Regions from separate parts of the Peribacillus sp. NPDC060253 genome, predicted to be linked through region 2. Evidence: riboswitches for the same ligand, from Rfam matches in the RefSeq annotation. Region 2 holds a riboswitch; the other holds the start of a gene.
The links. A riboswitch is a leader RNA that binds a small molecule or an ion and turns the genes downstream of it on or off. The one in region 2 is predicted to bind S-adenosylmethionine.
Positions count from the first base shown of each region.

Region 1: it holds a riboswitch for S-adenosylmethionine, as region 2 does, so the genes downstream of both, ACFWE9_RS09440 (5-methyltetrahydropteroyltriglutamate--homocysteine S-methyltransferase) here and mtnK (S-methyl-5-thioribose kinase) in region 2, are expected to answer to the same signal.

Region 1 is NZ_JBHXAS010000026.1:19,320-35,654, forward strand. It holds gene ACFWE9_RS09430 (glycerol-3-phosphate responsive antiterminator) at 1-114, opposite strand, end outside; gene ACFWE9_RS09435 (hypothetical protein) at 306-743, opposite strand; SAM riboswitch class I at 932-1,033, shown strand; gene ACFWE9_RS09440 (5-methyltetrahydropteroyltriglutamate--homocysteine S-methyltransferase) at 1,117-2,220, shown strand; gene ACFWE9_RS09450 (hypothetical protein) at 2,572-3,096, opposite strand; gene ACFWE9_RS09455 (CaiB/BaiF CoA transferase family protein) at 3,442-4,545, opposite strand; gene ACFWE9_RS09460 (amino acid permease) at 4,815-6,299, opposite strand; gene ACFWE9_RS09465 (M4 family metallopeptidase) at 6,734-8,359, shown strand; gene ACFWE9_RS09470 (SET domain-containing protein) at 8,677-9,078, shown strand; gene ACFWE9_RS09475 (hypothetical protein) at 9,357-9,545, opposite strand; gene ACFWE9_RS09480 (glycoside hydrolase family 3 N-terminal domain-containing protein) at 9,636-10,874, opposite strand; gene ACFWE9_RS09485 (hypothetical protein) at 11,152-11,505, shown strand; gene ACFWE9_RS09490 (TrmB family transcriptional regulator) at 11,601-12,383, opposite strand; gene ACFWE9_RS09495 (sulfite exporter TauE/SafE family protein) at 12,576-13,346, shown strand; gene ACFWE9_RS09500 (oxidoreductase) at 13,459-14,397, shown strand; gene ACFWE9_RS09505 (peptidylprolyl isomerase) at 14,489-14,929, opposite strand; gene ACFWE9_RS09510 (NADPH:quinone oxidoreductase family protein) at 15,090-16,082, shown strand; gene ACFWE9_RS09515 (PAS domain-containing sensor histidine kinase) at 16,113-16,335, opposite strand, start outside.
Region 2 is NZ_JBHXAS010000019.1:21,850-38,184, reverse strand. It holds gene ACFWE9_RS07585 (YokU family protein) at 1-177, shown strand, start outside; partial or broken gene ACFWE9_RS07580 (amino acid permease) at 502-675, opposite strand; gene qoxA (cytochrome aa3 quinol oxidase subunit II) at 869-1,813, shown strand; gene qoxB (cytochrome aa3 quinol oxidase subunit I) at 1,864-3,822, shown strand; gene qoxC (cytochrome aa3 quinol oxidase subunit III) at 3,813-4,409, shown strand; gene qoxD (cytochrome aa3 quinol oxidase subunit IV) at 4,412-4,699, shown strand; gene ACFWE9_RS07555 (YozE family protein) at 5,209-5,436, shown strand; gene ACFWE9_RS07550 (ATP-binding protein) at 5,466-7,232, shown strand; gene ACFWE9_RS07545 (hypothetical protein) at 7,419-8,126, shown strand; gene ACFWE9_RS07540 (YozD family protein) at 8,293-8,463, shown strand; gene deoD (purine-nucleoside phosphorylase) at 8,710-9,414, shown strand; gene ACFWE9_RS07530 (lmo1851 family serine protease) at 9,714-11,171, shown strand; gene ACFWE9_RS07525 (LCP family protein) at 11,288-12,175, shown strand; gene mtnA (S-methyl-5-thioribose-1-phosphate isomerase) at 12,314-13,360, opposite strand; gene mtnK (S-methyl-5-thioribose kinase) at 13,375-14,577, opposite strand; SAM riboswitch class I at 14,652-14,806, opposite strand; partial or broken gene ACFWE9_RS07510 (nitrilase-related carbon-nitrogen hydrolase) at 14,878-15,303, opposite strand; gene ACFWE9_RS07505 (pyridoxal phosphate-dependent aminotransferase) at 15,403-16,335, shown strand, end outside.

The DNA of each region.
Region 1 (16,335 bases), on a different contig from region 2:
ATTTTTCAATTGGGAAATATGCAAGTCAAGAAACACACCAATTTCATAGGAACTATCTAGAAATCTTTCAAAATCCTTCATGCTTGCCGAGGCAGGCAATATCTTCTGCTCCATGCATTTTCCCCCTTATGTCCCGGAAAAACTCTAAACTTTAAGTTTTTTAGTATATTTTAAAGTGCTTGATTTATCAAACACATTTTTTATTAATGAAGAATCAATTGTCACCATATCCTTACACTAACATACCTGGACCCCAAATACAGTAAGGGTAAGAATGTATGGAAAATCCCCCTTAAGATGATTCATCATAAAGAGATTTTCATTTTCATTGCACCTTCGACAAGCTCATACGATTTAATGGTGCCCACGGGGATTTTTCTCACGATGTTCCAAGCATCCACATTCATTTTGATCATTCTATTTTCAAATTCAAAAAATGGCGGTCTGTTAAATATCTTATGATTAATGAAATTTCTATCAATAGGTTTCATTTCCACTAATTCAAATGAAATCGTTCTTTTATCAACGTGAACCGGTTTTATTGTTATCCGGAAAGATACATTTTTCTTAAACATCATTTTTTTCACTTCCGTCGTTCCCCAAAGCACTATATGCTTTGGCGTGATCTCGACTTTAATATTCTGCTCATTAGATTTCATGTTTATAATTCTCTCTAGCATGGATGCACTTACCGTTATCGGTATACCATTCCCGAAAACATTAAAGTGATCGAATGTATTCATCCTGACTTCCCCCTCCGACTTTCAATATCCCCTCTCGCATGTGTGGGTTATAGCATATGCCAGGTTCACCAATGAGGTTAATCATCATGCAAGGCTACTATGAGTAATCGCTATATTCTAAATTTTCCGCCTCCACCCTTGACCTTTACCAATACTCCCTGTATAGTCATAGTTAATTTAATAGACAACTCTTATCCAGAGAGGTGGAGGGACTGGCCCTTTGATACCTCAGCAACAGACTTTTCATGTACTGTGCTAATTCCAGAAGTGTAAAAACTTGAAGATAAGAAGAGTAAATAGCTTTGTTGCCAACACCTCTTCTTATTTTTAAGAAGAGGTGTTTTATTTTATAAAAGGGAAGAAGGAATGCAACATGTCAATCACATTAACGAAAGCACCATTTAGAGCGGACCATGTCGGAAGTTTATTAAGACCAGATCGTTTACATATAGCTAGAAAGCAATTGAAGGAAGGTACCATTTCGGTGGAGCGACTTCGTGAAGTTGAAACGGAAGAAATCAAATTGATTGTCGATAAACAAATTGAAGTTGGATTAGAGGCCGTTACGGATGGGGAGTTCAGACGAACATGGTGGCACTTTGACTTCCTTGAACATTTAAATGGCATCGAGGGCTATGTTACTGAAAAAGGTCTTACATTCGATGGGGTTGAAACTGAGAGATATAACATTCGCAATACAGGAAAGGTTTCATTCAATCCTGAGCATCCCTTCATCCATGACTTTATTGAATTGAACAAAATAGTGGACGGACGTGCCGTTGCCAAACAAACCATTCCCAGTCCCAATCAATTGTTTGCTGTCGGTGTTCATAATGAAGACATCTATCCTGATATCGAGGACTATGCTAATGATGTCATTAAAGCGTATCAAGCTGCTTTGAAAGCCTTTTATGAAGCAGGTGTACGTTATCTTCAATTGGACGATGTATATATTGCCAGACTTTCAGCTCCAGATTTTCAGTTCAAAGATGGAAAATATTCAAGAGAACAATTAATCGATTTAGCACTGCGTGTTATTAATGGTGCATTGGAAGGAAAACCAGAGGATTTGGTCGTCACGACACACTTATGTCGTGGAAACTACCAGTCAACGTGGGCATTTGAAGGCAGTTATGCACGCATAGCCCCAACATTATTGGCCAAAGAAAAAGTAGATGGATTCTTCTTGGAATATGACGATAACCGCTCAGGGGATTTTAAACCATTGGAATACATTCCAAACGGAGGGGCCAGGATCGTTCTGGGAGTGGTCACTTCAAAAAATGGGGAAATTGAAGACAAGGAAGCTGTTAAGGTACGCATTAAAGAAGCCTCACAATTCGTTCCCCTCGAACAACTATGCTTAAGTCCGCAATGCGGATTCGCTTCCACCCATCATGGCAACAAGCTTACGGAAGAACAACAATGGGATAAGTTGAAATTCATCGTTGATGTAGCAAAAGAAGTTTGGGAATGATGACTCACCTTTAATAAAAGCTAGGCACCTTTCAATAAGGAAGCCTAGCTTTTTTTTAAAACAGTACAATAAAACGTTTCTCTGATCGGTATAGGCAGATTTGCTAAGCCCAAGGATTGTTGAAGAATTTACGGTGACAAAATCGATTTCCCTTCAAACAACATATCGTGAATATCCATTTTAACCAATAATATATCGGGCATCTGTATACAGTACATATGCCTTTTTTCATATACATTTTCGTTTATTATCATTGGCAGACCCTGCAGATTAATGAATCAGTATGTAAAATAGTTACTTACTATGTTGAGTTCACACAAAAAAAAGAACGAGCATCTTGCACGCCTTTTTTTACTTGCAGCTATCTTCATCATCCACTTTCTTTACAAATATATCATCCGTCACCCTATCTTCCAGCTTGTTCCTCAAGACCAATTGTGCGGCCTTCCCATCACTAGGCGATCCGTCTGAAAAATACATCGGAAATAAGGAGAAAAACAGTACATAGAAGGAAAAATATATGAATTGATACCAGATTACCGAGCTTTCCAAGATATTCTGATACACTAAGCTATATATGATCAACATACTGACTAAATTAAAGATAGAGCCCCCTAAATAAATAAGCATATTCGTCAATCGATTATCATGTATCAATCCCTTAAATTCGCAAGTACCATTCCAGAAATAATATTTTCTCACCTCTATGTTCCAAAAGGCAAAAAGTTTATTTCCACAACCAATCAAGATTTTCTTTTCAGATCCTCCAAAAATCGTCACAAAGAAGATATGCCCGCTCAAATGTATCAGCGTAACGATTGGCATAATCAAAAAAAAGGAAAAAAGAAATTTAATGATATCAGTGAGACCAAACATTTTTAATCCACCATCCTTATCAAAGAAATTTTCTTATGAACCTTTTTACAAGGATGATACTCTCATACCCTGTCTAAACTAGTTATAACTAGTAATTTTTCACAACAACGAATGGCTGACTTTCATCATGGATTTAAAAACCATTTAGCCATTTTCAAGCTTAATTCGTCCCTCCTCCCACTTAATTTGACATTCCTCACTTTAATTCGTCCTTTTTTCCACTTATTCCGGCCTACTAAATGTTGTCGCAGCATAGTTATTTACGTCGTTATTACGAGGGGCCAATTCATACAAAAACAAGGCTATCTCTCTCCAATATTGGAAATGCGATAGCCTTATTTGATCTTATTTTGTATTAAGGGGCCGAAGTATTTCTGCGTTGCTTTGTCCTGGCTTCAGTCCCGCATGTTTATATTCAGGGGTAAAAACTGATGTTTTGATCGGGCAGGCGATTTGCTTCTGGACATTTCCTTTTCCGTCAGGTACTTCGACGATCATTCCCCTATCCTTCAATTGGGGATGGTTGGTCGCTTCGGTAAAGGTCAGCACTGGTTCTGCGCATGCCTCGAAGTCAGAAAATATTTCCTGCCATTCATGGAAATCCTTTTCTAAGAAAGCTTGTTGGACGAACGTTTTGAATCGGATTCCGCTTTCTTCATCGCTGCCCATGCTCAGTTCATACAATTCCGGTGCCCCGATGGCTTCGCATAACGCTTTTCGAAATGGGGGCTCGAGGCTTCCAACGGAAAAATAACGTCCATCTTTCGTTTCGTAAAAGTCATAAAAAGATCCCCCGTTTAACATCAATTTCTCTGGCTCAAGCTCCAGGCCCCCTTGTAAATTCAGAGGTGATGATATGGCATTCAATGCAAAACTGCAGTCGGTCATGCTGATGTCGATGGCTTGGCCTTCCCCTGTTCGCTCCCTGTAAATGACAGCAGACAATATGCCGATAACGGCATGCAGTGAACCTCCAGCAAGATCGGCTATCTGGGTTCCGTTTTTTGCCGGGCCGCCCCTTTTCGTTCCGGAATAGCCTGATAAACCTGCAATCGATAGATAATTGATATCATGGCCCGGTCGGTCCTTATAGGGACCGGTCTGGCCGAATCCCGTGATGGAACAGTAAATCAATCTCGGATTAATCCGTTTTAATGCCCCATACCCCAGTCCTAGGCGTTCCATGACGCCTGGACGGAATTGTTCTATGACGATATCGTAGTCCTTCACTAGACTTTTTACGGATTCGATGGACTCTGATTGTTTTAAATCAAGTGTGATCGACTTCTTCGACCTGTTAAGATATTGGTTCACACCCCATGAATCACTTGCTCCCGGCCTCTCTACCTTCAAAACGTCCGCTCCTAAATCTGCTAGCATCAAAGTGGCAAATGGGCCTGGCAATAACATTGAAAAGTCCAATACTTTTAAATTAGTCAATAAGGTCATCAGCTGCGCACCTTTCCTTTCCATTGGAAATATTCAATCGGATACAAATGCAGTTAACGCTTTCCCCGTTGTTCTGTGCATGCCATTTAGCTACATAGAGATTACGATTATCATATAACATCTCCTATTAAATTTGTATAAATTCCCATTCATTAAAAATAAAAGGCCAGGAATCATCCTCCTGGAATCTGTTTATGAGCCTAAAGATAAACAAATAAAAGCCGGACAATTTATAACTCATTGTCCGGCTGATTTTACTTATAGCTTGTTCATTCGTATTTTTTGTCAAAGTCAAACTCGACTTCATCTAGTTTAACGAGCTTAGTCTTTCTTATCAGTTTATAGCCCAACCATAGACCAAGGAAAAGCGGGATTCCCAGGTATGCAGCTATAACACTGCCCCAATCAATCTGGTCTGAGAAAAAGGCTTGGATGTTTTGGGACAGGATGACGATCAGACCAATTAAAATGGCAAAGATCGGTCCTATCGGGAACCATAATGCTTTATATGGCAGCTTCTCCAATGAATGACCTTGAGCGATGTATGCCTTCCGGAAACGATAATGGCTGATGGAAATGCCCAGCCAAAAGATAAATCCAGTAATCCCAATGGCATTCATTAACCAGATATACACTTTACCATCACCGAATATGGAAGCTAAAAAGGCTAGCATACCGATGGAACATGTCAAAACCATTCCTGCAACCGGTACTCCGCGTTTATTAAGTCTTGCAAAAATACGTGGTGCTTGACCATTTTTTGCCATTGAATATAACATACGCGTAGATGCATATAGACTAGAGTTACCTGCCGATAATACCGCTGTTAAAATGACTGCATTCATAAGCGAAGCGGCAAAGGCCACTCCAGCCTTTTCAAAAATGAGCGTGAATGGGCTTACCATGACGTTATCCCCTTGTAAACTTGAGTTCGTATAAGGGATAAGCAGCCCTATAACAAAGATTGCCAATACGTAAAAGAGCAAGATTCTCCAGAAGACACTTTTAATGGCCTTTGGTATATTACGTGCAGGATCCTCACTTTCACCCGCTGCCACACCGACAATTTCGGTACCTTGAAAAGAAAAGCCCGCAGCTATGAACACGATGAAGACACCCATGAACCCACCCGGGAAAGGCGCGTCATCGACGGTGAAGTTTTTAAAACCTACTGCTTCGCCACCCATGATGCCGACAATCATTAGTATTCCAACGATTATAAAAATAACGATGGCTGTTACTTTAATGAAGGAAAACCAGTATTCTCCTTCACCATATCCTTTAACGGATAAATAGTTTAATAGGAATATGAGCACCAGGAATGATGCACTCCATAACAATGATGGACTATTCGGAAACCAAAACTTCATGATCATTGTTGAAGCGGCCAACTCTGCCGCTATGGTCATCGACCAATTGAACCAGTATGTCCATCCCAAGGCAAACCCAAATGCCGGATCGACGAATTTCGTTCCATATGTACTGAATGAACCGCTAGTCGGCATAAAGGCGGCCAGTTCCCCTAAGCTCGTCATCACGAAGTACACCATTGCGCCAACTAAAGCATATGCAAGCAATGCACCGCCTGGCCCAGCTGTATGGATAGCTGCCCCGCTGCTAAGAAACAGCCCGGTGCCAATAGCCCCTCCAATGGAAATCATCGTTAAATGTCGAGATTTTAACCCGCGCTTTAATTCTTGTTCTTCTTGCTTTGGAGGATGCTGAAAGATGTCGTTTTCTTGTTTTGGTATCATTAATTTTCATCCCTTTCTACATAAGCGCTTACATTTATGGGGAAATCCATTTAATAAATTTCCTATTTCATCGAGTTTCAAATAGAGCTAATTTACAATTCGAATATTCCTATTCTGAATATATGCAATTTTCATGCCAAATTTAAAAACCGCACTATTCAACAAATTAACCATTTATTTGACGAAATATTTTGCACTTTATGCCACGATTCTTTGCACTTTACGCCATGTTTTTTTGCACTTTTATTCATTTGGTTCAATTTAAATACATTCCAAATATTACTAAAAGAATAAATTCAAAGAACATTTCTATCAAAAACCATTTTTCTCCATTTTATTCCTTTAAATGTCATATTTTTTACGAGTTTTCTCCATTTGATAATAATTATGAAACGATGTAAAAATGAGGTATTCTTATGAAGGAGTTGAGTGTTATGAAGGGTAAGGTATTTTTAGGAACTGCACTATCCATCGGTCTATTATTTTCTGCTATTCCCCATCAAGAAGCTTTAGCGGCAAAAAATGTGTTAAGTGTTGAAAAGTACAATAAGCACAAGGATTCGCTAGAATACAAGTCTGGGAAACTTACGGACCCATCAAAGCAATCGGCAGAAGATATCATTCTTACCTTTTTTGATGAAAACAAAAAGTCTTACAAGCTAGAAAAGCAAAAGGCGAAAAACTCCTTCACGATCCAGAAAGAAAGCAAGGATGAACTAGGCAATACAGTACTTAGATTGCAACAAACCTATAAAGGCGTACCTGTATGGAACTCCACACAAGCAGTATTGATTGATGCTAAAGGTGTATTGACGGTCGTGTCCGGTACGGTTGAAGCCAATCTAAATACGAAATTAGGGAAAAAGGCTAAAAAAGGCATCAGTAAATCCGAAGCTATTAAAATAGCGGAAGCGGATCTGGGGTTCACTCCTGCCTATGAACAATCACCTGAATCTGACCTATATGTATACGCAAATGAAGGCCAGGCCGATTATGTATATAAAGTCAATTTGAAATTCTTAAGTCCGGAACCAGGAAATCATGAATATTTCATTTCAGTCAAAACGGGTAAAATCCTGAATAAATATAATACACTAGATGAAGTGACGGGGACTAATTCCGTCGGAACGGGCACCGGCGTCTTAAACAACACCGTGTCTTTGAACACTACCTTATCCAGCGGTCGTTACTATTTACAAGACAATACACGCGGCAAAGGAATCTACACTTATAATGCCAATAACCGTTCAAAATTACCTGGTACACTCATGTCCAACACGACCAATGCTTTCACTACTTCTACCGATAAAGCTGCGGTGGACGCCCATTATTATGCGGGTAAAACCTATGATTATTACAAATCCACATTTGGACGGAACTCCTATGATGGAAATGGAACCATCCTGAAATCAACCGTTCATTATGGCTCGAGATACAATAACGCTTTCTGGGATGGCACCCAAATGGTTTACGGTGATGGAGACGGCACGACGTTCATCCCATTGTCCGGCGGCCTGGATGTCGTTGCACATGAACTGACGCATGCTGTGACCTCCTCAGAATCCAATCTTACCTATCAATATGAATCCGGTGCTTTAAATGAGGCGATTTCTGATATTTTTGGAACAGTCGTAGAATTTAAGAATCAGAGTACCAAAGCTGATTATCTGATTGGAGAAGATATTTACACACCTAATATTTCCGGTGATGCACTCCGTTCAATGGCGAATCCAACATTGAATGGTGACCCTGATCATTATTCGAACCGTTATACGGGATCAAGTGACAATGGAGGAGTCCATACGAATAGCGGAATTATTAATAAGGCAGCTTATTTGATCTCTGCAGGCGGCACCCATCACGGCGTGACTGTATCTGGAATCGGCATTGATAAACTAGGGAGCATCTTCTACAGGGCAAACACGATTTATTTAACTTCCTCGTCAACTTTTTCACAAGCCAGAGCAGCAGTGGTACAAGCTGCCTCTGATTTATATGGTTCAAGCAGTGCAGAAGTCACAACTATCAAAAATGCCTTTACAGCAGTCGGTGTGAACTAAGAGATTCAGACCCAATATGACTAACACCTCCCTAACTAACTTTTAGCGGGGGGTGTTTTTTCGTATGTATATATGCGCTGGGGGAAAATATTTCGTCCTATTGAAGAATAATTTGGCCGATGAGAGGATTAATTCGTCCTTCCGACTGGATATTCTGGACGTTCGAATCATTATTCGATCCTTGGAGTTCATGATGAATGAAAGTTTGCAAAGTAGGGAGAAAATGATTAATTCTCTAAAATAGTTGCTTTTCTTCTTATTAACTGTCAAGCTTAGATAATCTGGACTATATTGAATAGAACAAGTAGGTGACGAACATGATTGAAGTTAAAACTTCCACACTTAGTGATGGTGAGTTCAATAGAGGTGTATTCGCAACACAGGACATTAAAAAAGGTGAACTTCTGCATGAAGCCCCTGTCATTGCTTATCCAAATGAGGAACATGTCTTCATTGAGAAAACATTGCTGGCTGATTATGCGTTTGAGTATGGAATTAACCATACTGCCATGCTTTTAGGTTATGGCATGCTGTTTAATCACTCTTATACTCCCAACGCTACGTATGATATAAACTTTAAAAATCACACGTTTGATTTTTTTGCTTACACCGACATAAAAGCAGGAGAAGAAATCCTGATTAATTATAATGGTGAGGTCGATAATGAGGATCCTCTTTGGTTCAATAAAGAAGATGACGGTGAAGAAGAATCCGAATGATCATTGATCGTTCATGAAAGCACTTGTGCTTTTGAAGACCTGTTATAGGTACTTCAAAAGCAACGAGTGCTTTTTCGTTTTTCCTTTCACCGAGTTCCTCCACAACAAGATGAACTTCACTATTTTCAGGAGGTCTTTTGATGATGGCTAATACCACAGTTTTTACGTGCTTATGGTTTCTTTACGAATGGCCTTCTCCATTTAATCAAGGTTCAATGAAAAAAAATCCCCATTAAGGCTTGCCCAACTTGAGCAGACACTTAATGGGAATATTTACCTCAATGGATGGATGGATTACTTGATTTTGATTTGGTTATGGATTGGAGTTGGCTCTTAACCTTATCAATGGTTTCTGGAGTGGCTAAGGATTTAATCTGACTCATGGTTTTTTCACGAGTTTTCTTATTGCGCATTAAATATGCTGCAGCTCCTATCAAGACGGTTCCAAGCACTTTGTTTGATGGCATGTGAGTTTCCTCCTTCAAGTTCGTTATAGTATAGTATTCCCTTGATCAGTAGATTTAAACAAATCCCCCTTGCTGATTGGGATATCCCCTTTATTTATCCAAATTCAAACTTTCAAGATACTTTAGGCTTTCAGGACTTTTCACCACTTTTTGGGCTAAATCAGGATCTACCTTCGCTTGCTTCAAATTATAGACTTTATACGTCAGGACTCTCTTCACTGATTCGTTAATTCGCTCCATTGGCACTTCCCCACCCTTTACAGCTTCAAGTAATCCGTTATATACCTCAAGCTCATGGGTATATTCATGACAGACAAGTAATAAATCAGCTCCTGCAAGAATTGCTTCCTTCCCCATATCTTCATAAGAGAAATACTTGTTCACAGCTCCCATTTCCAAATCGTCCGTGATCACAAGCCCTTCATATTTAAGTTTCCCCCGAAGCAGGTCTTCTATGATGACCTTGGAAAGGCTTGCTGGCTTTTCTTTATCATAGGCAGGATATTTAATGTGAGTCACCATCACGAAAAAATTTGGGTTCTCCATTTCACTTATGATTTTCTTGAAAGGATAAATATCCGAATTTTCCAGATCGAGCTGGTTTGCTTCCACTGAAGATGTTTCGACATGCGGGTCGATTTCGCTGCGTCCGTTTCCTGGAAAATGCTTCAAAGCACCAGTTACAGAAGCATCATTCAGGCCTTGTATGGCTTTCTTTCCGTATTGATAGACCTTCTCCGGATCTTTTCCCAATGAACGCTTGTCTGTATCCGATAGATCAAGAACTGGAGCGAAATTTATGTTTATCCCCATGGAACTCAGTTCTGTCCCATTCAATTTTGCCACATTATATATGTCTTCCACAGATGCCTGTTTCCCCATGTCCTTTTGTGCTGGGAGAGGCGATACCCGTTCCCTCATCCGGATTATGTCCCCGCCTTCCTGATCGACTGCCACCATGAGCGGAAGCGAATGCGAACTTTGATTGGCGGTTTGCTGAAGCGAATTGGATAACTTAGCCACTTGTTTAGGTGATTTCATATTTCGGTCAAAATAAATGACGCCCCCCATATGTTTTTGTTCGATAAGCTCCGTTATTTCATTGCTCTTTTCAGTTCCCTTGAAGCCGACCACCATAAGCTGTCCGATTTTTTCTTCAAGCGTCATGTTTTGGATCATTTTTTCAATTTTTTTATCCGTAATGGCTTCCACGTCTTTTCCTCTATCGGTTCCCGCTTCTGAATTCGCCCTGAACTGAAGGAACATCACTGTAATAAATGAGAGAATGGCGATGAAAAGCAGACCAATATAGATCCTTTTTTTCTTCATGCTTTGCCTCTCAATAGGCGGCCTGGCACTTGAAAAGCTTGTCTATTCTTCATGGATACTACCTCTTCATTTGACACTTCATGACTCATATTGTCCGTCCTTCCTTAATTGCACATTTGATTTATCCCAGAACTTCTGTCTGCATCATCCCATTGAGCACTCTCTTCATCATGTTCATAAACAGTCCATTCTATATCATCCTTGAGTATTTTTTTGCATAAAGCATTAGACGCGTACCATACTACATACATACCCTAATGCAAAGGAGATGCCCTTTATGGACGGAATCTTGAAAAATCTTGCCAATACCTTCAGTCATGCAGTCGATTATGCAAAAGAAAAAATAACAGCCATTACAGGATCGACATCTGTTACGATTGTGGAATTGAGTGAGCAAATCATCAATCAGCCTGAAACAAAACTAATCAGGAAAAACCTTTTAGGTATACCCTTTTCTTTTTATCATTTACAAAAAGAAGACGTTACGTACTATTTAGAAATGAAAAGCTCACAAATTCTACAGTTGGATGTTCAAGCACATGACCATACCATTGTGTCTTACAGATCTTATCGAGATCTTTCCAGCTTACCCACGGCGATAAGATTTCCAAAAAACCTTTTATCCGAATGAATCTGCTGGAGTTTCACACAAAATTAGAAAAAAGGCTAAAATCCCCCTTCATAGAGAGATTTCAGCCTTTTTTATTTTGGTACGTGATCTTTCTGCTAGAGTGAGAAAAATTGATCTCTTTCTCTAGAAATCCATTTCTCGGCACCCTCTTCATCCTTTTTGACTAAGCGGTTAACAAGGATATCATGCCAAATGTAATTTTCGAGAAAATTGATATGAATGGGATCATCTGTGTAAAACGCCGTTTCTCTCGTTTCCGAAGCAGGTCCATAAATCGTCTCCTTGCCATCAATGGATAGAATGAACCATTTATTCTCTCCAATATTGTCCACATAGCTGGTTTTACGATGTATATCTAGCCCTGATAAAGGGTTTTCAACTTGAAAGACAATCCCCTTGAGTGTACAGTTTGCAGCTATCTCTGTAAGCTCTTGTTCTAGTTTCCCATACATTTTGTCCCATAAAGAAACCACCACTCTTTTCTCGGCTTTTTGAAGTAAAGTACGACAAAAAGATAGGATATGCCCTTCACCCTTAAGCGTCATTACACGATTATCGGACATAGGCCCGATTTTCTCGAATTGTTTTAGTGTATGACTTATGGATTGATAGGAACTGTTCCATTTCGATTGGACGGATTCCAAAAATACATCGACTGGTAAAGGTGAATATTGTATCGAGTCATTGATTTCCTCTTTTAATACGACTCCCTCTTCTTGAAGTCCATTTAATATTTCATAGATACGGGCTCTGGGAATACCTGATTCCTTGCTTACCTGATAGGCACTGGTTGGACCTTGGCGAACTAAAGAAACATAAGCCTTTGCTTCATATTGACTAAATCCAAGTGACTGTATTTTTTGTATGATATCTTGCATGGTACCTCCTCGTGCTTGTAGTAAGTTATATGCTTATCATACCAAATCTCTTATTAAATCATAATATTCTTATTTACATCAGGATTCATTTTAGTTACTATTCTAATAGTGACTAAAATGAACACTTTGGGTTAAGACCGCATCAAAAGCAAGCGATTCGACCTTAATGCCATTGATTTGGAGGCTTATTAGATGGAAGATATACAAATTTCCACACTCTTGCTACTAGTATTTTTCGGCTTTCTGGCAGCATTCATTGATTCTGTGGTCGGTGGTGGCGGCCTGATCTCCATACCCGCTTTATTATTCTCAGGACTTTCCCCTACAGCTGCAATTGCAACCAATAAGTTAGCAAGTTCCATGGGGTCTTTAACAAGTACCATTGCCTTCATACGCTCAGGAAAGGTTGATTACCGATTGGTTTCAAAACTTTTCCCACTAATTTTCACAGGGTCCTTATTAGGTGCATGGGTGGTCAATTTTGTCTCACCCGAATTATTAAAGCCTCTAATCTTAGTTCTTTTAATAGCTATAGCCATTTATACCTTTATAAAGAAAGACTGGGGACATGAATCGACCTACAATAAGCTCACGTTGCCAAAGGCAGCACTATTTGCATTCGCTATATTTGCGACTGGCTTTTATGATGGTTTTTTAGGGGCTGGAACGGGATCTTTCATTTTGTTCGCCTTTTTAATGATTGGCTTTGATTTTTTGCACTCTGCTGGAAACGCAAAATTTTTAAACTTCGGAAGTAATCTGGCAGCGCTGCTCATGTTCATATTTCTTGATACCGTCAACTATTCATATGGAGTACCGATGGGGATATCCATGATAGCGGGAGCATTGGCAGGTTCTAAATTCGCCATTAAGAAAGGAGTGGCATATGTAAGAGTTTTATTTATCATCGTAACCGTCATCTTGATCTTGAAAAATATAGTTGATTACATATTGGAAAAATGAATTAGACACCTTCGGTAAAGCAAGTCAGACAAAAAACCCGACCACAAAATGTGACATATAGGAATTATTTGGGTATATGATAGGTATAGAATGTGTGGAAAGGTGTGATTCGATGACTGAAAAGTGGAATGGCGAAGAAATGGCAGAAGTATCGGGGCAAACCATCGTGATAACTGGTGCAAATAGTGGACTTGGCTTTGAAACGGCTTTTGCTCTGGCCGGTAAGGGGGCAGAAATCATTCTTGCTGTCCGGAATGCTTCAAAAGGTGAAAAGGCTGTCGATAGAATCATCTCGGTTTATCCTAAGGCAAATGTACGGGTAATGCAGCTGGATTTAAGTGATTTAAGCAGCATTCGGCATTTTGCTGATTCCTATAATGAAAACTATGACTCACTCTCTGTGCTTATTAATAATGCAGGCGTGATGATCCCCCCTTACAGTAAGACGAAAGATGGTTTCGAGCTGCAATTCGGAAGCAATCATCTCGGTCATTTTGCTTTGACAGGGCTCCTTCTTCCGCGTATTCTTTCCACGCCAAAATCACGGGTGGTCACATTGAGCAGTTTGGCTGCCATCAATGGGTTCATTGATTTCGAAAATCTAAATGGTGAACTCGGTTATAAACCAATGAAATACTATGGACAAAGCAAGCTGGCCAATCTTCTTTTCGCCCGTGAATTACAAAACAAATTCAACCAGCATGATGCAAACCCGATTAGCGTTGCCTGTCATCCGGGCCTGTCCCATACTAATCTCATGTCACGCGGATCTGGCAAACCACTAAATAAATTCGTCCATTTTCTTTCGAAAACCATCACCCAACCGGCAAATATGGGTGCACTTCCTACCCTTTATGCCGCAACGGAACCTACATTAGTAGGCGGGGAGTATATCGGGCCAGATGGAAAGAAAAACAGAAAAGGCTTTCCTAAAATAGACGATATAATCAATACCTTATATAATGAAGAAATTTCACAGAGATTATGGGATATTTCGGAATCCATGACAGAAGTGAAATATACTTTCACTGAAAGCATTACGTCAAAATGACTCTCTATAGCCCTCTCCTTCTATATAGAATGGGATTAAATAATATAGCGAAAAGAAAGAGGGAGCACAATGCCCCCTCTTTTCACTTCCATTATTCAGCGTCAAAAATTTCGACTTTTTCCATTTTGTCGCCATTTTTCATAGCTTTGGCTGTTTCAAGTCCAGATGTCACTTTACCGAATACTGTGTGAACACCATTAAGATGCGGTTGTGGCGCGTGTACAATAAAGAATTGGCTTGAGCCAGTATCTTTTCCAGCATGTGCCATCGATAGACTGCCTGCCTCATGTTTGTGAGGGTTTCCTTCTGTTTCACATTTAATTTGCTTTCCGCTTCCGCCTGCACCTGTACCTGTTGGATCTCCGCCTTGGCTTACGAAACCAGGGATGACACGGTGAAAGACTACACCATTATAAAATCCTGTGTTTGCTAGGTTTTCGAAGTTTGCCACTGTGTTCGGTGCTTCGTTCGGGAAAAGGTCAAATTCAATCTTTTCTCCATTTTCCATAAGTATGTATCCTTTTTTAGCCATGTAAAACATCTCCTTTAATATGAACTGAATCAAATCTAATAGTAACACTTTTAGAAGTAGAAAGAAAAGCCAGCGCTACTTATTTCGAATTGTATCATTATGATTTCAATGTTTTTTCTTTTATAATTAGGTAGATTTATTATAAAAGGGGGAACGAACCATGAAACAGCATTTTGATGCATTAGTCGTTAACAAGCAAGAGGATCAATTTACCGTTAACATTCAGCAATTATCAATTGACGACCTTCCGCAAGGCGAAGTGCTCATCCGTGTTCATTACTCTGGTGTAAACTATAAAGATAGCCTTGCCAGCATTCCGAAAGGAAACATTGTCAGCAGCTATCCGATCGTTCCAGGAATTGATATGGCTGGTGTCGTCGTATCATCTGAGGATTCCCGATTTAAAGAAGGGGACGAAGTCATTGCGACCTCATACGGAATTGGCGTTTCCCAATCCGGGGGTTATAGTCGATTTGCCCGTGTTCCTGCAGATTGGATCGTTCCACTTCCTGATGGCCTGACAATGAAAGAAGCGATGATCATCGGAACGGCTGGTTTCACTGCAGCCTTATCGGTTCTTCGTCTGGAAGAAAATAACCTTACTCCTGAACAAGGGAGCGTTCTCGTCACTGGTGCAACTGGCGGGGTTGGCAGTTTTGCTGTCTCGATCCTTTCCAAACTTGGTTATTCCGTGGAAGCGAGTACAGGAAAAGCCTCGGAACATGGATACCTGAAGGAAATCGGCGCGACGACCATTTTATCTCGTGAAGATGTTTACAATGGCAAGCTGCGGGCACTGGGCAAACAGAAGTGGAGCGGTGCGGTGGATCCCGTCGGCGGTGAACCGTTAGCCTCGGTCCTTAGCCAAATCAAGTATGGCGGATCTGTAGCGGTCAGTGGATTAACAGCCGGTACAAACCTTCCTGCCACCGTCTTTCCATTCATACTAAGAGGTGTGAATTTACTTGGAATCGATTCGGTCAATTGCCCGATGGATACAAGATTGAAAGTTTGGCATCGCCTAGCCACAGACTTTAAACTCGATCATTTAGAACAGCTCATTCAACAGGAAATTACACTTGAAGAATTGCCTGAAGTCCTTCCGACCCTTTTAAAAGGGGAAGCAAGAGGCAGAACGATCGTTAAACTATAAATCAAAAAGTGACGAGAGCATGGCTTCTCGTCACTTTTCATTTTGGATTCCAGTGATTGGGAGAATGATATCGACGATGGTCCCTTTTCCCACTTCGCTACTGAAGTGAATTTCCCCATTGTGCTCATGGATGATTTTAGTACTGACCATGAGTCCCAAACCTGTTCCTTTTTCAGTAGTGCTATAAAAAGGCTGCCCTAAATGCTTCATGCGCTCATTTGAGATTCCGCAGCCCTGATCAATGAATCGGATT
Region 2 (16,335 bases):
CCATCGTTCTATTGTGGTAATTGCCATGCGCTATTTCAGAGTGATGAAACGACTAAAGAGATTGAAGACCAGCTGTTTTTAATTGATACGAAACAGTTAGGGAAACAGACGACGTATGACGAGTTATTGAAGATGAAACGGTTGTTAAAGCGGAATTATTTTGATTTTGGGAAATAACAAAATAATTAGAAGTTGCCTCATCTACTTTTTGTGGTGAGGTTTTTCTGTGCGCCCGGCGGTGCGGTCTATAGGGTGCGCATCTCGAACAGTGAAGGCATTATTAGCGGTTGCTTTCCCTGGAGACGCGGAATTCTGAAGGAAGCAAGCGGTAAATTGAGATATATTATTTTGGAAGCCTCTTTTGGAGAGGTTTTTTGAAATTTCTTCAATGGGTATTAGGGTAGATGAAAAAGCACTGTTAAAACAACTAATTTTTATTTTCAAAATACGAAGAGCAGAAGTAATTGTGAAAGACCAATTGAACAAAATTCAGATCCCTGGGGCTATCGTAAAGGAAAGGACAATTGAAGGGCCTGTTATTTTTATACCAATGGCCGACCCAAGAAAAAATCCAGTACCAATCGTGCAGCCAAACCCTATTAAGGACAACTGCCACCATTTTAAATTTTCATCTTCACTCCCCTTACTTTGCCCACTAGGCATAAAAAAATCCATGCAGTATCTCCTCACATATACAAATTCCTTTTCAAAGCAAGTAGGTATTTAGATTACCTGTTTCTCTGAACATTCCCCAAATAAATTCATACATACTCATCCCGCCTATAAATGTGATTGTGAGAAATTACCATTCTTAATAAACATTTTTTGGGATAACTTAGAAATGAATCTTAAAAGAAAGGATACATATATGAAAATAAAATGGGTTTTATTAGCTATTCTTTCTACTACCATAGTCAATGTGCTTTCTGGCTGTGAATCATTAGCGGTCTTAGATCCTAAAGGACCACAAGCCCAAACGCAAGCCAATGTGATTTGGCTATCAATTGCGATCATGGCGGTTATTGTTATAGTTGTTTGTGCTATTTTAGTCTTTGTGTTAACGAAATACCGTGACTCTAAACTACCTAAAGATTATGAACCACCCTACATTGAAGGGAATCATGTTGTTGAAACGATTATTGTTGGGGTGCCAATTTTAATCGTCATTTTCTTCTCCGTTGTTTCTGTAATTTCCAACAATAAAGTGGAAGCCACTCCGGAAGGGTACAAAGGTCAAGATCCATTAGTTATTTACGCTTCGTCATCTGACTGGAAGTGGCATTTTAGTTATCCAGAAAACGATATCGAGACAGTAAACTACTTGTATATTCCAACAAATAGACCACTTGAATTTAAACTTTATTCATTCGGGCCTATCACGAGTTTCTGGATTCCACAACTTGGCGGTCAAAAATATGCCATGTCTAACATGGTGACCACATTACACTTAGCAGCGGACGAATCAGGGGAAATGATGGGACGAAATGCAAACTTTAGTGGGAAAGGATTCGCTGAAAATACGTTCCACGTCGAAGCGATCTCACAAGATAAGTTTGATGAATGGGTAAAGGAAGTTAAAGAAACTGCGAAACCTATTACTGAAGTAAGATTCAATGAATTATTAAAACCGGGTCATGAGGGACAGTTAACGTTTACTGGAACGCATTTAGACTTCTCACCAGCTCCAGAAGGTGAAAATGCTGGACATCATCATGGCTCAAGTGACTCTAACGCGAATTCAAAAGGTGAACATATGAAGCATGATCATAAGTCAAGTAATAGTAAAGAAAAATCAGGACACAATCATGAATAATTTATTAGTCTATCTCAAGAAAAATATGTTCAGAAAGGAAACACAAAAGTATGGGTTTTTTCTCTAGATTTCTTATACCTAATCCTAGTCCCGTCATATACTCATCAATGGTTGCCATTGGTGTTACTGTTCTCTTGATCATTTTTGGTTTAACCCACTTTAAAAAATGGTTTTATTTATGGAGTGGCTGGCTAACAACAGTCGATCATAAAAGAATAGGTATTATGTATTTAATATCTGCTTTGTTGATGCTTTTTCGTGGTGGGGTAGATGCTGTGATGATGCGTGCGCAACTTGCCGTACCGGATAATAAATTATTAGATTCACAGCACTATAATGAAATTTTTTCAACACATGGGGTTGTGATGATCCTCTTTATGGCGATGCCGTACATTATGGCCTTAATGAATTTCGTAGTGCCATTACAAATTGGAGCCCGAGATGTAGCATTCCCACGTCTAAATGCCATAAGTTTCTGGTTATTTTTTATGGGTGCGATGCTATTCAACATCTCTTTTGTAATTGGTGGTTCGCCTGATGCAGGGTGGTCATCTTATTTCCCGCTTGCAGGTAATGAATTTAGCCCGCATGTTGGAACGAATTATTATATGATTGGTATTCAGATAGCCGGAATAGGTACATTAATGACGGGGATTAATTTTTTGACGACTATTCTTAAAATGAGAGCACCCGGTATGACATTAATGAAAATGCCAATGTTTACATGGTCTGCTTTAGTCACAAGCATTATTATCATTTTCGCATTCCCTGTATTAACAGTGGCGCTGATCATGGGAACAATGGATCGACTATTCGCAACCAAGTTTTTCACAATGACTGATGGCGGTATGGATATGCTTTGGGCTAACCTGTTCTGGGTTTGGGGACATCCTGAAGTATACATCTTAATCTTGCCTGCATTTGGTCTTTTTAGTGAGATTATCCCAACCTTTTCACGACGTAACCTATATGGCTATCGATCAATGGTTGCTTCAATGGTATTTATCTCTATATATTCATTCTTCGTTTGGACGCACCATTTCTTTACAATGGGGCAAGCAGCATATGTTAATAGTATTTTCTCGATTACAACGATGGTAATTGCTATTCCGACTGGAATCAAGATCTTTAACTGGTTGTTCACGATGTGGAAAGGTAGAATCAGATTTACCGTACCTATGCTTTATTCAATAGGTTTCATACCTCTCTTCACAATCGGTGGAGTTACCGGGGTTATGCTTGCGATGTCAGCGGCGGATTATCAATACCATAATACAATGTTTTTAGTAGCTCATTTCCACAATGTCATTATTCCGGGTGTAGTATTTGCTGTGCTTGGTGCCGGAACTTACTACTGGCCGAAAATGTTTGGTTTCATGTTGAATGAAAGGATTGGGAAATGGGCGTTCTGGTTTCTAACCATTGGTTTTTGCTTAGCATTCTTCCCTATGTATATCACTGGTTTAGATGGTCAAGCACGTCGTATATACACATACTCTGAATCGAGTGGATTTGGACCATTGAATATGATTTCGTTTATCGGGGCAGCTTTAATGGCAATCAGCTTTGTATTAATCGTGTATACGATTTACTATAGCATTCGCCATGCTCCGAGAGATGTTGTTGGTGATGATCCGTGGGATGCACGTTCCCTTGAATGGGCTACTCATAATCCAGTACCAGAATATAACTTTGCTATTATTCCACAAGTGAACTCAAGGGAAACGTTTTGGGATGCTAAATATAAAGGTCATGAATTATTCAAGGGTGACTATGAAAAAATTCATATGCCCAATAACAGCGGCGGACCGTTTATCATGTCCTGTATCTTCTTTGTCTTTGGATTTGCGTTAGTATTCAGCATATGGTTTCTTGCGATTATTGGGTTAATCGGTATCTTTGTTTGCATGGCTCATCGTTCATTCGAAATAGATCATGGGCATTACATTTCTGTAGAAGAAATTAAAGCGACAGAAGCAAAATTCGGGGGTGTTAATAAATGGAAATAGATCACTCGCAACCTCTTGAATATAGTACGGAACAAAATCGTCTAAATATTTTAGGCTTCTGGATTTTCCTTGGAGCCGAAATTATGCTTTTTGCAACACTCTTTGCATCTTATTTTACATTAGTAGATCGTACCGGTAACGGTCCTACTGGAGCAGAAATTTTTGAAATCACTCCAGTACTTGCTGAAACATTCTTGCTCTTAACAAGCAGTTTTGTCATCGGGCTTGGAATTCATGCCATGCGACTTGGCAACAAGAAAGCCATGTTGACATTCTTCATAATCACTCTCCTTCTTGGATTAGGATTCTTAGGATTTGAAATTACTGAGTTCATTACCTATTATCGCGAAGGAGCTACACTGCAAACTAGTGGATTTACATCAATGCTCTTTACAACATTAGGGACACATGGAGCACATGTTACATTAGGACTTTTCTGGGGGTTATTTATTATCCTTCAAGTGAAAAAACGCGGGTTGACACCTGAAACAGCCAATAAATCCTTCATTTTCTCTCTTTACTGGCATTTCTTAGATATCGTTTGGATCTTCATCTTCACCTTTATCTACATGAAAGGAATGACATAAACATGAAGGAATTATTCCCGGCTAAACAAGTATGGGGTTTTGTATTTTCATTGATTTTGACGGTTGTAGCTCTTTTGGTTTACTTCTTCAATATGTCAAAAGCAACAGGCATGACGATTTTTATATTGACAGCATTCATACAAGCAGCTGTTCAACTAGTTGTGTTTATGCATGCTCGTGAAACTGATGATAGCAAATCAATTTTTATGACTCTATATGGCGCTATATTCCTAGCTCTAATTACTGTCTTCGGTACAATACTATGTATGATCTGGGGTTGGAGTTATTGATATGAAACAGCTTGCAAAACAGACAAAGTACATGGAGTTAATGAACATGAAATTGTTGCTGAAACGTACTATTTTGACTTTTAGCGTAGGGAAAGGCTACTTTTCCATATATGTTTGAATAAATAAAACCCCTCATTTAACTGGAACGATGGAAACGACTTATGCCATCGTCCATGTAGGGGTTTTTCCCATTCGCAAAATGGGAATTTAAAGTAAGATTGGAGTCTGCTGGATCAAAAAGAACTCTTTCTCCATCAATTGAAGTACTAAGCACTTTTAAAAGCTAAAAAAGATTTCCCGTCTATAAAAAATGGAAGCAATATGGATTGAGAACTATATCTATATTACAGGACGATATATATCGATTGCCTCTCCTGATGAAAAATCGTTGATGGTCTATGAACAGGAGGAAGAAGATTCTCATATTGATTTTAAAAAAGTGGACGGAAGGGAAAGTTTCCGATATATTAAAGCAGAAATCATAGTTATTTTTAAGGGGGCTCGACAATATGAGACCATTTTATTTATATTTAATGAAGTTTCGACAACCGAAGGAAATTGACGCCATCACTAAATTTGCCAATTATGCCTATCAGGACCATGGCTTCCCAAAGCAATCGACTGATTATAATGAAGTGAGCAGTTATTTAGAATTGAATGCAGACTATCTCGAAAGTATGTCTGTGTTTGATCATGCTTGGGAGCAATATGTCCAAATAGAAGAAGGACTTCTTTAGGGAAATCAGGAATAGGGAGGATCGGAAGGATGTTTAAGAGCCTTCAAACCCGAATTTTGCTTTATTCTTTGCTTATAGCCAGTGTACCTGTTCTCATATTGGGTATCATTTCATATGGATCACAACGATCCTTGCTTGAAAAGGAAGCAAGAAATGCCTTGAATGCAGGCTCATTGAATATTGTCAATGAAACATATAACTATTTGAACGAACGGATCAGTGATGTGAAGCTAATGAGTGCAAATTCGGTAGTCATCAATCCTGACTCATCAAAAGAAGAGAAGTCCGTTGAACTAAAAAAGTTCATCGATGCAAAAGGAAATTATTACGGGATATTGTACTTGGATTTGGAAGGGAATGTAATTGTTGATACCTCCAATAAAATGATTGGAGATCGATTCGCGAATAGGATATGGTTTAAAGAGGCCTTGGAAGGTCATGAGTTCCTTTCTGACGTAAATAAAACCAAAGCTTACACAGAACCCTTTATAGCTGTAAGTGCACCGGTACATGATGTCACAGGAGAAATGATCGGTGTCGTCTCGCCAGCTTTCCGTTTGGAAAGGCTTTGGGAGATGATGGAGAAAAAGGCTAATGAAATTAGCGATAAGTATCCAGTGAACTTTTTCATGATTAACCAAGAAGGCATCATGATATCAAAAAAAGACCCGCATGGTGTATTAAAGGATTCGGCCTTGGAGGAAATGGGACTAACAAAAGAGAAACTGATGGAAGCTTCGATATCTGATGAATTGTACAGTGCAGAGAATGGAGAAAAAATATATTCCATTCAGCCTGTCCATACGATAGCGCAAACGGAGAATAAATGGTTTGTAGTTGTGGGTGCAGATAAGAAACAGGTGTTTCAGCCTTTGCATGACCTTTTAACACGTTATCTGATAATCTACAGTATCGTATTTGTTTCTATTATTCTGGCTGTCTATTTACTTACTAGGACTCTTGTGAGGCCTGTTCAGGATCTAGTGGTGGCGACAGAGGATTTCATTGAAGGGAAAGAATTCGTCGTTTCCGATAAGAGTAGCTTCGAAGAAATGGAAAAATTGCACCTTGCCTTTGTAAGAATGATGGAAACGATTGAAGATCGCGAAAAGGAAATCGTCCGAACTGAAAAATTAAAATATGTTGGTCAGCTTGCTGCCGGGGTTGCCCATGAAATCAGGAACCCACTGACGACAATAAAGGGTTTTTTCCAACTATTGAAGAGCCAGGACCATGATAAAACATTAATAGAAAAATATAGTGATGTCATGCTTGATGAAGTGGATCGGGTCAATGTATTCGTGACACAACTCTTGGATTTGGCAAAACCTCATCAACTCGAATGGGAAAAACTGGATTTGAAAGATCTTATTGATGAAATTATAGATACCTATACCTCTTCAACTCCGAGTTCTCATGTAAAGTTAATTAATGGATTGTCACAATCCGTCTTTGTTTATTCCGACAAAAACCGGTTACGGCAGGTTCTCTTGAATGTCTTGAATAATTCTTGTGAAGCCATCGATGGAAATGGGCAGATAGAACTGCGAATGACTGCCGTTTCACAATATGTCAATTTAATGATCAGAGATGATGGAAAAGGTATCAGTCCCGAGAACTTAAAAAATATCGGCATGCCCTTTTATACCACTAAGCCTGATGGAAACGGCTTAGGTGTAGCGACCTGCATCCAGATCATGGAGGAATTGAAAGGGAAATTCCAAATTGAAAGCACCTACAGCGAAGGAACGAAAGTGACCCTCGTTATCCCTACTACGAACCGTCTCATTAAATGAGGCGGTTTTTGGTCGTCGCAAGAAAAGGTAACAGGTTTTTCATTATTGGAACCTGCCCCGTATTAAAGGGTGGCAAGTTATTATCTAAATGAGCAAAATGCCCTCTCATTTCCATTAACCTCTATGTTTGTTTGTGCATATAATTTACTAATCAAACGATAAGGACCATATTGGGGGATGTCTCTTATGGGCAAAAAAAAACAGCCGAAATTTAAAATAGGCGATACAGTCGTAATAACAATGTATGGGACAGTCGGGAATATAACCGATGTAAAATTTCTCGATGGTGCTTATGTGTATGAAGTGAACTATAGTGAAGGCCTTTATATTGAAAAAACATTGCAATCGATAAATGAATATGAAGGAGAAATCCTTTATCAAAAGGAACAAATCGATATTGAATATAAATATTTATTAGGTGACTTAGTCCAGGTAGATGGATATGAACATGATTATTTCAAGATTATCGGCTATCGAACGGAAATTTGGCGCTATAAGGAAAATGCCTGGGAGGATGTAATCTATGAGTTATCACGAATCTCAGACAGTGAATGGCTTGAAGCGCATGAAGAAGAACTGACTTTAATAGCCGATGCTAAACGTGCAGATGGGATTATTCGAAAATTAGGGCTGCTCCTTTCTAAAAAGAATAATGAGCTTGCTATCATTGCTAAACAAAACAACCCTGGTAAAGGTGAGCGAGAAATGACAATGACAAAAAATGAAAAAAAGGAAATGATTGATGGACTTTTGGATTTATACAATGATTACTGTAAGCTCTATGAGCATTTTGGCGATGATGAATATCGTCATATCATGAAGATTGCCCTTGCAAAAATTGAAAAAGCGGCAGAGGAAATTTATCCAGATCATAAAAAGAAGCAAACGAAGTGAAAGGTTTCCATGATTAGGGGCGATATTCCTTGAAAAAGCTTTCATTCAAAATGGTCAGGAATGGTCCTTAATACATGAAGGCAATTCATATGATTTTTCATTATGGAATGCAACTGGAATATTTGTCTCTAGTCATTCATACACCTTTAATTAAGGGGGCGATGATTTGCGAGAAATTGAGGTTTTTATTGATACAGAAGAGATAGCGGAATTCTTTTTTCAAGAATTGATAAGACGGGGCTATCTTCCAACAGAAGCTGAAGTTGAAGATCTTGCTGACATCACATTCGAATATCTTCTTGAAAAATGCATAATTGATGAAGAAGTCGATGAGTAACCTGTCATTAGACGGTTAGCAGCTTCCTTACCCTTAAATTAAAAAAATCTTTTAAAAAAGACGGCGGACCACCGCCGTTTTGTTTGCGGTTTAATAGGAAGGGTGCCACAATCCTTTTCATGATGTCTGCGTTTACTTTTCTTTAAGGGGCTCTTGGATAATGTTCAATTTTCCTAACTTGTGGTTGATATGGTATAGTAGTTTGTGAATATCATTTCACCCACAAGTTAAGGAGGACGTAGTTGTATGAGCGTACATATTGGTGCTAAAGAAAATGAAATTGCTGAAACGGTCTTACTTCCTGGAGACCCATTGCGTGCAAAATATATTGCTGAAACATTTTTAGAGGATGCTAAACTTTACAATGAAGTACGTAACATGTTTGGATATACAGGTACATATAAAGGTAAACGGATTTCTGTCCAAGGTACAGGCATGGGTGTACCATCCATTTCCATCTACGTGAATGAATTGATGAATAGTTATAATGTCCAGAAGCTGATTCGAGTTGGTACTGCCGGAGCCATTCAAAAAGATGTAAAAGTCAGGGATGTAATCCTGGCAATGAGTGCTTCAACCGATTCACAAATGAACCGCATGACATTCGGTGGAGTGGACTTTGCCCCGACTGCGGATTTCGATTTGCTTAGAAAAGCTTATGACGCGGGCACGGCTAAGGGCTTGCAATTAAAGGTCGGCAATGTGTTTACGGCCGATCAGTTTTATAACGATAATAGTGAATTGGAAAAATGGGCAAAATACCAGATACTTGCGATAGAAATGGAATCAGCGGCTTTATACACGCTTGCTGCTAAATTTGGACGCCAAGCTTTATCTGTATTAACCATTTCCGATCACATTTTAACTGGTGAGGAAACGAGTTCTGAAGAGCGTCAGTCAACTTTTAACGAAATGGTTGAAGTGGCATTGGAAGCAGCTATACAAGACTGATAATTGGATGTAATGACAGGCGGGTGACCATGTAATAAGTGATGCTGTATAATGACAGTCGGGATACAGGCTCATTTATTCCTTGGTATCCGCATTTTTGTAATGTAACGGATGATCAATTCGGAAATGCGGAATGTCATGAGTATTCCTTTTGATTTTACATGTGTGAACGGTTTAAAAAATACATATGAACAAAATTGTTATTTTTGATAACTATTATTTTTCGATTGGCACGAAAGCTGATAAAATAGAAAGAAATCGTTTATTTCGTCATGAAGAATGAAAGTGGTGAGGCTTCAGTGGAAGAAGAAAATCAAAAACAGCCAAAAGAGGCAGGGAAATTCATTAAAATAAAGAAGTTTACGTTCATTATGGGGATTTTCTTAGTCATATTCCTAACCGCAGGGATTACTACAATAGCCTTGACCTTTGGAGATGAAAAAGTAGATTCATTAGCACCGGATAAACATTCGGAGTTTGAAAAGCTGTATTCTACATACGATACGATAAAAGATAACTATTATGAAGAAATTGATGAAGACAAGCTTGTTGACGGTGCAATTAATGGGATGATCAATTCATTGGATGATCCTTACTCTGCTTATATGGATAAAAAGGAAGCTTCGAGTTTCCATGAGAGCATCTCTTCCTCCTTTGAAGGTATCGGTGCCGAGATACAAGAGCAGGATGGACAAATTATGGTCGTCTCACCGATTAAAGGATCTCCCGCCGAAAAATCAGGGATAAAACCGAATGATATCATTTTAAGTGTGGACGGGAAAAGCGTAGAAGGTTTAAGCTCTTCTGAAGCTGTCCTGAAAATCAGGGGCAAAAAGGGAACGAAAGTGGATTTATCCATCTCAAGAGCTGGTGAGTCCGCACCGATTGAGCTCACGATTAAACGTGACACAATCCCGATTGAAACTGTTTATGCAGAAATGCTTGATGATGGGGTTGCAAAAATTCAAGTAACCAGTTTTTCCGAACATACTGTCCAAGAGCTGAAAACGGCGCTTGAAGAAATGTCCAAGAAAGATATGAAGGGTCTAGTTTTGGATTTACGAGGAAACCCCGGTGGGCTGCTTGACCAAGCTATAGATATGGCAAGCCTGTTCATACCAAATGGGGAAGTGGTCCTTCAAGTTGAGGAGCGTAGCGGGAATAAAGAAGTCTATAAATCGAAGAATGACGGAGAGTTGAAGATTCCGATAGCTGTATTGATTGATGATGGCAGTGCCAGCGCTTCTGAGATTGTCGCAGCGGCCGTCAGTGAATCTGCGGACATCCCATTGATTGGTGTTAAATCATTTGGGAAAGGGACTGTTCAGACTGCCCAAGACTTCGATGATGGTTCTAACTTCAAATACACGGCAGCTAAATGGTTGACTCCTAAAGGCAACTGGATTCATAAAAAAGGGATTAAGCCGGATATTAATGTCAAACTTCCTGACTATGCCAGCCTTCCATACATTTCGCCGGATAAGGAATTGAAAGCATCCGATTCTTCCAGTGAAGTGAAAGCAGCTGAAGAGATGCTGAAGGTAGCTGGTCATGATCCAGGTAAGATAGATGGATTCTTTGATCAAGAAACAACCAATGCAGTCAAAGCATTCCAAAGGGACCAAAAAATTAACGAAACTGGCACCATTAAAGACGATACTACCGTCAAATTGATGCAAGTCATCCGTGAGAAAATCCTTAAAAACGACACACAAGTGAAAAAAGCGGTAGAAGTAGTAAAGAAAGAAATCAAATAAATGTTTTATACAAAAAAGCCTGTCAGCGGTTACCGTTGACGGGCTTTTTTGTCGTTACATGCATATTATTCCAATAAAAGGTAAAAATATGGGTAAATTTCCGATGAGGTGAGGTAATGAAAGAAAAGGTACTTTTCATATATCTAATGGTCTTGATTCTGGCAGGCTGCACCTATGCCCCTTTACCCAAACAAAATGGAAATTCAGGTACGGAAAAAAAGTTAACCAAAGTAGATAACCAAGAAAGCGAAAAAACATTTCTATTTATTGGTGTTGATTCTAGGGGGGAGAAAAAATCCCGATCAGATGCGATTATGCTGGCAAAGTACTACCCTGAACAGGAGAAACTTAAGTTGGTCTCCATCATGCGTGATAGTTATGTGAAAATCCCAGGATATAAATCCGGATATAATAAAATAAATGCAGCCTATTATTATGGCGGAAGGGAACTGCTCAAGAAAACCATCCGCGAAAACTTTGGAGTAAAAGTCGATCATGTAGCAGTCATTGACTTTCAGGGTTTTGTGAAAATGGTGGACTTGCTTGCCCCTGAGGGGGTAGTGGTGGATGTGGACCGGGAAATCATTGATGATATGAGCATTCAAGCAAGCATTGGTGAAAATGTTTTACATGGTGAGGAAATATTGAAATATGTCCGCTTTAGACATGACGATGAAAGTGATTTTGGAAGGGTAGAACGTCAACAAGAAGTAATGGTTCAATTAAAAACAGGATTTATAAACCAAATCTCATCCTTTGAAGGGATGGTAGCCCTTCCTGAAATAATCGAACAAGGCCTTTCATATTTAGATACGGATATTGGATTGAAAACGATAATGGAAATGGGTCCAAAAGTCGTCTTTCATACACCAGACACCGTCGAAACTTTAAGGATCCCAGTGGAAGGAAGCTTTAAAGATGAAGTATATCCAGAGACCGGAGCCGTGTTGGAAATGGACTACGCTAAAAATAAGAAGGCACTTCAAGATTTCTTTTCAAAGTAGGGATTCCTTCGAAAACATCATATAAAGTTGATCATGCTATAATTTTATAATACACCTCGCAAGAATAAATCAATAAGTTAAAAAACGAGAACGGATATCCGTCTCGTTTTTTTAGTCGTCAATAAAATGAAGCCTGAATCACTTAACATAAAGTGGAATGTTTTTGACAAAATCCGGTTGAATGATTCCGTTTTCCGTAATAATGCTGGTAATTAGATGATTAGGTGTTACGTCAAAGGCTGGATTGAATGTCTTTACATTTTCCGGGGCGATTCGTACACCTTGAATGAAAGTGATTTCAGCTCCATTCCGTTCTTCGATTGGGATGGATGTACCTGACTCGATAGAAAGATCGAATGTGGTTGATGGAGCGGCCACATAAAAAGGGATACCATAATGCCTGGCTAATATGGCCAATCCCAATGTCCCGATTTTATTGGCTGTATCTCCATTTGCCGCAATCCTATCGGCCCCAACTATAATACCATTGATTTGTTTCTGATGAATCGTATGGGCTGCCATATTATCAGAAATTAAGGTGACGTCGACACCGGCTTGCATCAGTTCCCAAGCGGTCAAACGGGCCCCTTGGAGGACTGGTCGGGTTTCACAAGCGTACACTTTTATCGGAAAGTCCCTTTCTTTAGCTAAGTGAAAGGGAGCCAAGGCCGTGCCATACCGGGCAGTGGCGATTCCACCGGCATTGCAATGAGTTAGAATGGAATCGCCTTTAGCAAATAGGGACAATCCATGTTCCCCGATTTTCCTGCACATTTCTTCATCTTCAGTAAAGATGGCTTTGGCCTCCGATACCAGTGCTTCTTTGGCAGTCGAAATGCTTTGTGCTGCATTTAATATGTTCTCCATTCTCTTTAATGCCCAAAAAAGGTTGATTGCAGTAGGCCGGGAAGAGGCAAGCTTCTCAATATGGCTCATTACATTTTTTTTGAATTCCCCTAATTCCGTGGATGTTTCTTGTTTGGCACCCAGTGCTACCCCGAATGCTGCAGTCAGTCCAATTGCTGGGGCCCCGCGTACCTTTAATGTTAAAATGCTGTCATATACATCATCAACTGAATGAAGTTTAATAAATTCAGTGATGGATGGAAGGCCTTGTTGATTTAATAAGGTGATATGGGTATCATCCCATTGTACCGAATATGGTAATGGCGCTAGCGTAGTCATGTATAGGTCTCCTTTTAAAGGGTTGTATAAGATGGCAGTGTATGTTGCTTCAACGCTTCAATTATTGCTGGAACATCCAATTCATCCCGTTTTTTAATTAAACGTGCACCAATCTCCAATGTTATCGTTTTGGCTGCGATCCTTGTTTCTTTATCTTCAATGACATTTAAATCTGCAACATGAGAAAGGCCGATTGTTCTCCGAATCAGTTCGCAGCCGGCAAAACCGAATGCGTCTCTTTTGAATTTAGTCAGTAAATAGGTCAAATAACCATTCACATGGCGGAAGGGACTTTTATTTTGGGTGTTCCAAAGTTCAGTATATGTTTCTTCAAAGGCATTCCAAAATTCATGGAGGTATGTGAAAATCTCTTCTTTCCCAGCTGCATTGCGTGTGACTGCCTGAAAGAGAAGGTTGGCGGTGTATTGGCCTAGGTCAAAACCGACGGGGCCATAAAAAGCGAATTCTGGATCTATAACCTTTGTTTCAGTTTTACTTGCAAATATACTTCCAGTATGTAAATCTCCATGAAGCAAGGCTTCCTGCTCGGTTTCAAAGCTTTGTTTCAGCTTAGCGACTTCGAGTATCACTTCTTGATCATTCCAAATCTTTTTGGCGGCATCAGTCAATTCCACCTCGAAATCTCCTGGGAGCTCCTCGAAAAATGGATCCGTGAAAATAAAGACCTCGGTGATTTTGCAGAGCTCTGGATTCGTGAAGTGACGGGCCACTTCTTTTTTCGCAGGTGGTTCTAAATGATAATCGGAAGTGAAGAATGTCGTCTTTGCAACATACTCACCAATATGTTGTGAAAGCAATGGATAGGGATCACCATCAATCAATCCCGTCCTTACGATTTTTAAGTGTGATAAATCTTCCATGACTGTGATGGCAAGCTGTTCATCCGAATAATATACTTGCGGTACGAATTCGGGGCAATAGCTTTTGAAATGAATAAGTGCATTTGCTTCAATGGCAGCCCTTTTCAAAGTCAGCGGCCAGCTTTCGCCAAGTACCTTGGCATAAGGGACCGCTTGTTTGATTATTATCCCTTTATTTGTGGCTGTGTCAGTAATATGAAAAACGTAATTTAAGTTGCCATCGCCGATTTCTTTACAGTTTAAACTGGCATCTGAATTGACCAACCCTAGTTTTTTTGCAAGGGTTATAGCTGTTTCATTTGTTAATATTTTAAAATTTGAATGGTTTTGAGTCATTCTTTTCCCCTCCACATTTTAAGAATAAAAAAGCCTCTTTCATTAAGAAAGAGGCAGAAGTTTTAGCTTCGGACCTCTTATCTCCCAGAAAAAAGTTTTCTGGTGGAATTAGCACCGTGCTCTGCGGATTTCAAAATCCGGCGGTGAATCCGCCCCATTTCACAATGGTATTACAGTCGGTTGCTGGGCTTCATAGGGCCTTTATCCCTCAGCCTGCTCTTGATAAGAGTATATGTTTTCTGAAATTTTAATCTTCGGGAAAATAATAACAACTTTTTAAATAGTTTGTCAATGGGGAAATTAATAATAATCCGGACGGCGATCTTCAAAAACAGGTATTTTGTTGCGAGCTTTCGAAACTTTCTTGTAGTCCAGCGTGCCTGGCAACAGTTCGTTTTCATCTCCGGCTTCACTTACGATAGCTCCCCATGGATCTTTAATCAAGGAATGTCTGGCAAATATATTTTTGACATCCGTACCTGAACGATTCACGGCTACAACATATACGTGGTTTTCGACGGCACGGCTAATCAATAGGGGTCTCCAGTGATCGGCAATCTCATTTAACCTGGTCAAGTCGTATCCGGTTGTCCAAAGCTCTGGTAAAATAAAGATATCGGCTTCTGATCGTGCAGCTTTTTCGATCCGTTGTTCTGCAACCTAAAAGTTGATATCTGGTTGCTCAAAGGCAATATCGATTTGGAGGCAGGCTATTTTCCGTTTCATTGTATAAAACCACCACATGTAAAAAATGCTTTACAAGACGATGATAAACATATATCATTTGTGACTAGAATTTCAAGAAATTTCAGAGAAGGTGTAAAAATGTTGCAATTTGAAAAATCAAGACTGCTTCAGGAACTGCCCAAGCAGTTTTTTGCCTCTCTAGTCGCAAAAGTCAATGCGATTACAGCACAAGGACATGATGTCATTAATTTAGGTCAGGGAAATCCTGATCAGCCGACACCTGAGCATATTGTGAAAAGTCTACAGGCAGCCGCTGAAAAACCGATTAATCATAAATATTCACCGTTCCGTGGGCATCAATATTTAAAAGATGCTGCCGCTGTCTTTTATGAACGTGAATATGGGGTCAAGCTCGATCCCAATAGCGAAGTCGCGATTCTCTTTGGTGGAAAGGCAGGACTTGTGGAATTGCCACAATGTTTATTGAATCCTGGGGATACGATTCTGGTTCCTGATCCCGGCTATCCTGATTATCTTTCCGGTGTTGTTCTAGCTCAGGCAAAAACGGAAGTCATGCCGCTGACAGAAGAAAATGGTTTTCTTCCGGATTACAAAGATATACATAGTGACGTGCTTGATAAAGCAAAAATGATGTTCTTGAACTATCCGAATAATCCTACTGGTGCATCTGCAACTTTAAGTTTCTTTGAGGAAACGGTCTCCTGCGCAAAAGAGCATTCCATTTGTGTGGTCCACGATTTTGCATATGGGGCGATAGGATTTGAAGGGAAAAAACCGATAAGTTTTCTCCAAGCTGAGGGAGCGAAGGATATAGGAATTGAGATATATACACTATCGAAAACATATAATATGGCAGGGTGGAGAGTCGGCTTCGCAGTTGGGAATAAAAGTGTCATAGAAGCGCTTGAGCTTTTGCAAGACCATCTTTATGTGAGTCTCTTCCCGGCGATACAAGAAGCAGCGGCAAGTGCTTTACTTGACTCGCAGAGTTGTGTAGAGGAGTTAGTGAAGAAATACGAGGGGCGAAGGAATGTTTTCATTGAGGGATTA